DNA from 2 places in the Anoxybacillus sp. FSL W8-1294 genome. Region 1 is predicted to be linked to the other one. Evidence: riboswitches for the same ligand, from Rfam matches in the RefSeq annotation. Region 1 holds a riboswitch; the other holds the start of a gene.

What was found. Region 1 has a riboswitch for thiamine pyrophosphate ahead of tenA (thiaminase II). Riboswitches for the same ligand answer to the same signal wherever they lie in the genome.
Region 2: it holds a riboswitch for thiamine pyrophosphate, as region 1 does, so the genes downstream of both, thiC (phosphomethylpyrimidine synthase ThiC) here and tenA (thiaminase II) in region 1, are expected to answer to the same signal.

The regions. Positions count from the first base shown of each region.
Region 1 is NZ_CP150179.1:2,330,385-2,334,819, reverse strand. It holds gene NSQ23_RS12440 (alpha-glucosidase) at 1-222, shown strand, start outside; gene NSQ23_RS12435 (class I SAM-dependent rRNA methyltransferase) at 265-1,449, opposite strand; TPP riboswitch at 1,583-1,690, shown strand; gene tenA (thiaminase II) at 1,778-2,473, shown strand; gene NSQ23_RS12425 (ECF transporter S component) at 2,448-3,038, shown strand; gene NSQ23_RS12420 (ABC transporter ATP-binding protein) at 3,042-4,435, shown strand, end outside.
Region 2 is NZ_CP150179.1:1,640,064-1,644,498, forward strand. It holds gene NSQ23_RS08750 (LysR family transcriptional regulator) at 1-554, shown strand, start outside; gene NSQ23_RS08755 (small acid-soluble spore protein H) at 593-772, opposite strand; TPP riboswitch at 1,322-1,436, shown strand; gene thiC (phosphomethylpyrimidine synthase ThiC) at 1,541-3,229, shown strand; gene NSQ23_RS08765 (potassium/proton antiporter) at 3,338-4,435, shown strand, end outside.

The sequences.
Region 1 (4,435 bases):
TTAGAAAACCATAAAGCAATTTATGCGTATACGCGCACGTTAGGTGATGAAAAAGCGATCGTCATCGTGAACTTAACAGACCGAAAAACAATGTATCGTTACGATTCATTGAAATTAAATAGCGAGCAACTTGTGTTAACAAACTACGATGTAAAACCGCATAAACATGCGACACGCTTTACATTGCGTCCGTATGAAGCGCGTGTATATTTGGTGAAATAATGAAAATCCCCTTTTCCGACATGGAAAAGGGGATTTTCACGTTTATTTGCGTGAATGCACTTCGTAAATGGCAAATTTCAAATAATCGCCTTCATCGGCGGCAAGTAGTTTTGGATGGTCATATCCTGCACCGCTCCAATGAATTTGACGTAAAATTTTCTTCGCATCAAACGCTGCTTCCGTAACCATCGCTTGAAACATGTCGGGGTGCACATGATACGAACAACTTGCTGTCACGAAAAAGCCGCCGTCTTTCACTAACTTTAAGCCGTTTAAATTAATATCTTTATAGCCAGCAAGCGCCTTTGGCACCGCATGAGCGGATTTTGCAAACGCTGGTGGGTCAATAATGACGACATCCCATTTTTTCCCCTGTTGTACGCATTCGCGTAAGTAGTCAAACGCGTTCGCAACGACGAAATCCACATTTGTAAATCCGTTTAACTCTGCGTTTCGCTTTGCTGTTTCAATCGCATGTTCAGAAATATCGACAGCGGTCACATGTTTTGCTCCGTATAAGCAGGCGTTTAACATAAATGAACCTGTATGCGTAAAACAATCGAGCACGGTTGATTCGCTTGTAATCAGCGGCTTGATGGCAGCACGATTTTGACGTTGATCGAAGAAAAATCCTGTTTTTTGTCCGTTTTCGATATCGACAATGTATTTCACGCCGTTTTCTTCAATTTGTACGTTCGTATCGCACGTGCCGTACCAAAATCCTTTTTCTTGTTTTAATCCTTCTAATTCGCGCACGTGAACGTCGTTGCGCAAATAAATCGCTTTCGGTTGAAAAACGTCAAGAAGCGCTTGTAAAATCCATTCTTTTCTTTTTTCCATGCCGAGCGATAAAATTTGCACAACGAGCACATCTTCGTACTTATCAACGATGAGCCCAGGTAAAAAATCGGCTTCTCCATAAACGGCGCGACATGAACGAACGCCCGGAATCATCCGTTCGCGATACGCCCATGCTTGACGAATACGGTTCATAAAAAATTGCGCGTTTAATTCGTCGTTTGGATTTTGCGTTAACACGCGCACGATCATTTGTGATTTTGGATTAATGTATCCTTTCGCTAAAAAGTGACGTTGATGGTTATATACGTTGACGAAATCCCCCGGTTCAAAATCTCCTTCAATATAATCGACTTCGCTTTGAAACACCCACGGATGTCCAAGCTCGAGCCGCTTTTTTCTTTTTCGTTTTAAAAATACATTTGCCATACATCCCACTCCTGACTATATATTCGCTACTTTAGCATACAGGAAGAACACGATGCGCGCAAATGATGGATAAAAAATATTTGACAATTGTGTGAAATATGCTAATATTAGTGACAAAGTGAATGATGCAAATGTATTCCACTAGGGGGGCCTTTAGATAGGCTGAGATCAAAGTGTGCCTTTGAGACCCTTAGAACCTGATCTGGATCATACCAGCGTAGGGAAGTGGAAACGGTGCGAAGTGTGTCTTTTATTAATTTCCATCGTTTACAACCACTTTCTTTGCGCAAAGAAAGTGGTTTTTTATTTTTCTTAAGGGGGAGAGGTTATGTTGTTTTCAGAGCAGTTGCGCAAGGCTGTCGATCCGATTTGGGAAGCGAGCTTTCATCATCCGTTCGTGAAGGAGATCGGGGAAGGAACACTTGATTTACGTTGTTTTCGCTATTATGTATTACAAGATTCATATTATTTGACACACTTTGCAAAAGTGCAAGCGCTTGGCGGGGCGATGGCTGATGATTTACAAACGACCGCAAGCATGGCGCATCATGCGCAAAGTACGTATGAAGCTGAGCTTCGTTTACATGAAACGTTTATGAAAGAGCTCGGTATTACAGAAGAAGAAAAGGCGTCGTTTGTTCCTGCTCCAACTGCGTATGCGTACACGTCCCACATGTATCGCGCGTCGTTTGCAGGACGTTTTGGCGATGTATTAGCTGCCATTTTACCGTGCTATTGGTTGTATTACGAAATTGGTGAGCGGTTAAAACATTGTAAGCCGAATCATCCAATTTATGCACAATGGATTGAAGCGTACGGCTCTGACTGGTTCAAACAGCTTGTCGAACAACAAATTGCGCGTTTAAACGACATCGCAAAAACAGCTAGCGAAAAAGAGTTAGAGCGGATGAAGCAACACTTTGTGATCAGCAGTCAATATGAATATTTATTTTGGGACATGGCGTACAAATTAGAACGTTGGCCAATTGAAGAGGAGGATGTTTATGCAAACGAAAGGGCTTAAATTAACAGACGTATTAACGACCGTTGTGGTGGCGATTGTGTTTGGGATTGTGTATAAAGTGTGGGGACCGCTTTACTATGCGGTAAAACCGCTTGGACTTCATCTTGATCAACTCATTTATGGCATGTGGTTTATTGCGGCAACTGTTGCCTATTTATTAATTCGTAAACCAGGAGTGGCGCTACTTGCGGAGGTGGCTGCGGCATCAGGAGAGTTTTTAGCTGGTTCTGAATGGGGGCTTGAGGTGCTATTTTACGGCTTTGTGCAAGGGTTACTCGCCGAGCTTGTTTTCGCTGCTTTCCGCTATAAACGTTTTGATGTGGCGGTTGTGTCGCTTGCAGCGGTTGGTTCAACGATCGCTTCATTAGTGCTTGATTTTTACAAAGGATATATCGACCAATTAGCATGGTGGAATTTAACGTTATTTATCGGTGCGCGTTTCATTGGAGCGATCATCATTGCTGGTGTATTTGCTTATTCGCTTGTGAAAGCGCTCGAAGCGACAGGTGTGACGCAATTGTTGCGTCCGACGACAAAAGAAGATTACGACTCACTTGATAAATAGGATGTGACATCATTGATCCATATCGAACAATTGCGCTTAAAATTTCCGGGGGCAGAAAAGCGGTTATTTACCGATGTATCGCTTTCGATTAAAAAAGGAGAAAAAGTGTTGCTTTTAGGCCCATCGGGATGCGGAAAATCCACGCTTTTGCAAGTGATGGCGGGCATTATTCCGCGCTCGATCGATGTGCCGATGAAAGCGAGTAAACTGCACATTCCAAATCGTGTAGGCTATGTGTTTCAAGATCCCGATGCCCAGTTTTGTATGCCGTATGTTGATGAAGAAATGGCTTTTGTTCTCGAAAATCTCGGTGTGCCACGTGCAGAGATGGAAGAAAAAATCGCGCGCATGCTTCGTCTTGTGCGCCTCCGTCTCCCGCACGTTCATGTACCGATTCAAACATTATCTGGAGGAATGAAACAGCGGTTAGCGATTGCGTCAGTTTTAGCGCTTGAACCTGATGTGTTATGTTTAGACGAACCGACAGCACTTCTTGATGAAGAAGGAACAAAAGCTGTGTGGGAAACGTTAAAAGAAGTGGTGGAGGATCGAACCGTTGTCATTGTTGAACATAAAATTGATCACATTCTCGACTTTGTCGAGCGCATCATTTTATTTAACGAACATGGTGAGATCATCGCTGACGGCGGAACGAATGAAATTTTTTCAACGTATCGTTCGTTTATTACAGAACAAGGGATTTGGCATCCAGACGTGTGGGAAACGTATAAAAAGCCAAAAACAGCGCAACAACCGTATGCACATGGGGATGTTCTTTTACATGTACAGTCGCTTCGCGGCTTTCGACAAAAAGAAGAAAAAATAGCGGTCGACGAGTTAGTGATTCATGCGGGTGAATGGATTGCGGTTACAGGGGAAAACGGTGCAGGGAAAAGTACGTTGTTGCAAAGCTTAATGAAACTTATTCGAACAGAAGGTGATATGTATTGGCAAGGAGAGCTTGTCAAACATGAAGAATTGTTATATGACAACATTGCTTTTGTGTTCCAAAACCCCGAGTTTCAATTTGTTACAAATCGTGTAGATGATGAGTTAGCGTACTCTTTCCGTCTTGAAAAACGTCCAGAACATGAAGTAGCCGAGGAAGTCGAACGATTGCTTAAACGGTTTCATTTGAGCGCGCAGCGTCATTTGCACCCGTATCAATTGTCGATGGGGCAAAAGCGGCGACTAAGTGTTGCTGCGTCGGTGACGGAGCAACATCGCCTATTGCTTCTTGATGAACCGACGTTCGGACAAGATGCAAAAAATACGTTTGCGCTGCTCGAATGGCTTGAAGCATACCGGCAACAAGGAAAGGCAATTGTCATGGTGACGCACGATGAACGTATCGTGTCTGAATTCGCGACAAGACGATGGATCATTGAAAGCGGAAA
Region 2 (4,435 bases), 690 kb from region 1:
TTTCTTTACAAGACGATTATCCAGAACTACACTTCGAAGTGATGATTGGCAACACGAAGGAGATCGTCGAGCTTGTCCGTTCATATGAAACCGATATTGGCTTAATTGAAGGGCAAACGAACGAAAAAGAATTGGCTGTTTATCCATTCATGCAAGATGAGCTTGTCATCGTGGCTTCAAACGATCACCCGCTCGTTCACAAACAAGAAGTATGTATAAGCGATCTACAAAATCAAATATGGATTACGCGCGAATTAGGCTCTGGCACACGTGAATACTTTAACCATTTTATTCGTTCAAATGGATTAAAAATTAAATCGCTCATGATCATCAGCAGCAATCAAGGAATTAAAGAAACGTTAATGCGCGGAAACGGGTTAGCCTTTCTTTCACGCCATGTGATTGAGCGTGAATTAAAACAAGGTCACTTATCGATCGTCTGTTTAAAGCACCCCCCTTTTTACCGAACGTTTTCTTATCTTTATGCACCGACAATGAAAAGCAAAAAAATTGTTCATTTATTTATTGATTTTCTCGAACGAAAAAAGATGTAACGAGCACGGCTATCCTGCTCTGTTACACCCTTTTCGTCTTAATGCTCTGCTAGCTGTGACACTGGAACACGCTGTTGATTTTCAGGGTTGTCTAAAAAATGGATTGTTGCCGTTTCCGTTTGCGCATCGACATGTTCGATATATACCGATTTTCCATTATACGTTACATTTTTCATATCGGGCGATTGGGCAATTTGTTGCGCACGTGTTACGTTCATCCTATTTCGCGCAGGAGACTCCCACTTCAACGACCAAAGGGAGTAAGTGGGAGAGGAATGCGCGTTCCCCCTTTCTTTTGTGTATGATATAATAAAGGCGTGGAGAAAACCGTTCAATAAAGGCACTCCAATAACTGCTACTCGATGTATGGAGTTGGTTACAGGAAACGTTGTAACCGTAAAACATCGAGCGTGGGTCCGTCTGTTGTGTGTGGAAGCCAAGTACTGCCAACAGACACACCGAGAGAATCGGTAACGATGCAGGCATGACCTGCGTCGTTGGGTAGTCGTCAACCTGCCCCTGATGCAACCCCAAGTCAAGGAAGGAGGAAGAAGTCCGTTTGCACTTCTGGGGAGTTGCAAGCCCCCGCTTCAAGCGTTAGCTAAGTGGGGGTAGTTGATGCTTCTATCACTGCACTTCTAACATACGAACTCCATCCCGAAATCATCGGTTCGTACGTCCACTATGCCTCCATTTTAACAAGTTTTTCATTTATAACTTTACAACATTTTTATCATATGTTAGACTATTTTTAAAATTCATAATTTATCATCTACTAGGGGAGTCCAATAGCTTGGACTGAGAGAAGAACGCGCAAAAGTTCTTTGACCCTTTGAACCTGATCTGGGTGATGCCAGCGTAGGGAAGTAGATGGCGCGAGTGTTCTTTACTTGTGCTATTTGCGGACAAAATCAGGTTCTCGTTATGGAGCCTGATTTTTTTACGTATTGGCGTTGCAACTAAAAAATGAAAAGGAGCGATTAAAAATGAAAGACTTATTTTCATCAATGCCATTTCCCTCGAGTAAAAAAGTGTATGTGCCCGGAACGCGTGAAGATGTTCGTGTGCCAATGCGAGAAATTCAACTGTCGCCAACCAAGACAGGTACAACGATGCTAGAAAATGAGCCTATTCGAGTCTATGACACGAGTGGACCATACACCGACCCACTTTTCGCGCCGAATATTGATAAAGGATTGCCAAAATTAAGAGAAAAATGGATAACGGAGCGTGGCGATGTAGAAGAATATAACCCTTCATTAGTGAGAACAAACATTCCTTTTTCACCTAGACGTTTTCGTGCGAAAAAAGGGAAAGTTGTGACCCAAATGCATTATGCAAAACGAGGGATCATTACACCTGAAATGGAGTTTGTCGCAATTCGTGAACAAATGGATCCCGAATTTGTTCGTCAAGAAGTTGCAGCAGGAAGAGCAATTATCCCAGCTAATATTAACCACCCTGAAAGTGAACCAATGATTATAGGAAGTAAATTCCATGTGAAAATTAACGCAAATATCGGAAATTCAGCTGTCACATCTTCCTTAGAAGAAGAAGTTGAAAAAATGCTTTGGGCTGTTCGTTGGGGTGCCGATACAGTCATGGACTTATCGACAGGAAAGCATATACATGAGACAAGAGAATATATTATTCGAAACTCCCCTGTGCCGATTGGAACTGTACCTATTTACCAGGCGTTAGAGAAAGTGAACGGCATTGTCGAAAACTTATCATGGGACATTTATCGAGAAACATTAATTGAACAAGCCGAGCAAGGCGTAGACTATTTTACTATTCATGCAGGTGTCTTACTTCGCTATATCCCACTAACAGTCAACCGAACAACTGGTATTGTCTCTCGGGGTGGTTCAATTATGGCACAATGGTGTTTAGCACACCATGAGGAAAACTTTTTATACACCCACTTCGAAGAAATTTGCGAAATTTTAAAAACTTACGATATTGCTATTTCACTTGGGGATGGATTACGTCCAGGCTCAATTGCAGATGCAAACGATGAGGCGCAATTCGCCGAGTTACAAACACTTGGAGAGTTGACAAAAATCGCTTGGGAACATGATGTCCAAGTGATGATCGAAGGTCCAGGGCATATTCCAATGCATAAAATTAAAGAAAATGTCGATAAACAAATTGAAATTTGTCATGGGGCACCTTTTTATACGCTAGGTCCTATCACTACCGACATTGCACCAGGTTACGACCATATCACCTCAGCTATCGGTGCAGCGCTTATCGGCTGGCACGGTACGGCCATGCTTTGCTATGTGACACCAAAAGAACATCTTGGCCTACCGAATAAAGAAGACGTCCGCCAAGGAGTCATCGCCTACAAAATTGCTGCCCACGCTGCTGACTTAGCAAAAGGACACCCTGGCGCACAAACGCGTGATGATGCATTATCAAAGGCGAGATTTGAGTTCCGTTGGCAAGATCAATTCAACTTGTCACTAGATCCTGAGCGCGCACGTGAATATCACGATGAAACGCTACCGGCCGAAGGAGCAAAGCTTGCTCATTTTTGTTCGATGTGCGGTCCGAAATTTTGTTCAATGAATATTTCTCATGAATTACAAAAAACACTACAAAGCGAAGGAATGAAAGAAAAGGCAAAACAATTTGTTGAATATACAAACATCATGCAAGCTGAGAGATAGCGCTCAGCTTGCACTTTTTTACAAAAAATGTTATTTAAGTCATATTCGTTGACATTCCGCTTACTATAAAATTTAGGTCGTAACTTTAAGTAGAAAGTATGGAAAGGGGTGACTTGCTTGCTCACAGATTTCATCATTTTTCTGTTAGGATTACTTCTAATCATCGGTGTATTAACAACGAAGTTTTCTTCTTGGCTAGGCGTGCCATCACTTGTATTTTACATACTCGTCGGAATGATTTTATCCAAATTTATATATTATGATAACGCTTTTCTCACCCAGATTGTTGGCATTTTTGCGTTAATCATTATTTTGTTTGAAGGTGGGATGAACACAAAGTGGAATACATTAAAAAAAGTTTTAGTTCCCGCTTCCTCCCTTGCAACGTTTGGAGTGCTAATTACTGCCATTTGCGTAGGCATATTTGCCAAATACATTTTACACGTCTCATGGGCCGAGGGATTTCTATTAGGCGCTATCGTTTCTTCGACTGACGCTGCAGCAATATTTGCTACGCTAGGAAGCGTCAATGTAAAACGCCGTCTCTCAGCAACACTAGAAGCTGAGTCGGGGATGAACGATCCGATGGCCGTTATTTTAACCCTCTCCTTGATTACATTTATCCAACAGCCAGAACTAACTATTTCCCACACCTTTCTCAGCTTTATTTGGCAGATCGTTATCGGTATTCTTGTTGGGCTTGGATTAGGAAAATTAACTGTGTGGTGTTTGAATAAAATAAATCTTGATTCCTCGGGATTATACCCCACTCTATCTTTATCATTTGCGATACTCTCTTATAGTATAGCAGCCTTGCTAAAAGGTAGTGGGTTTCTTTCGGTATATATTATGGGCGTTTTTGTCGGCAATGCACAAATCGTTTATCGCCATTCTATTTTTCGTTTTAACGAAGGGCTAGCATGGATGATGCAAATATTTATGTTCATTTTACTCGGACTACTCGTTTTTCCAAATGAACTAGTAAAAGTAGCATGGGAAGGTGTCGCCCTAGCTATCCTACTTATTGTTGTGGCGAGGCCGATCAGCGTCATGATAAGTACAATAAACATGAATTTCTCTATTAAGGAAAAGCTATTCCTTTCTTGGGCTGGGCTAAAAGGTGCTGTTCCGATCGTCTTGGCAACTTACCCACTTACCTCGAACATTGAAAATAGTCAGCTCATTTTTAATATTGTTTTCTTTATT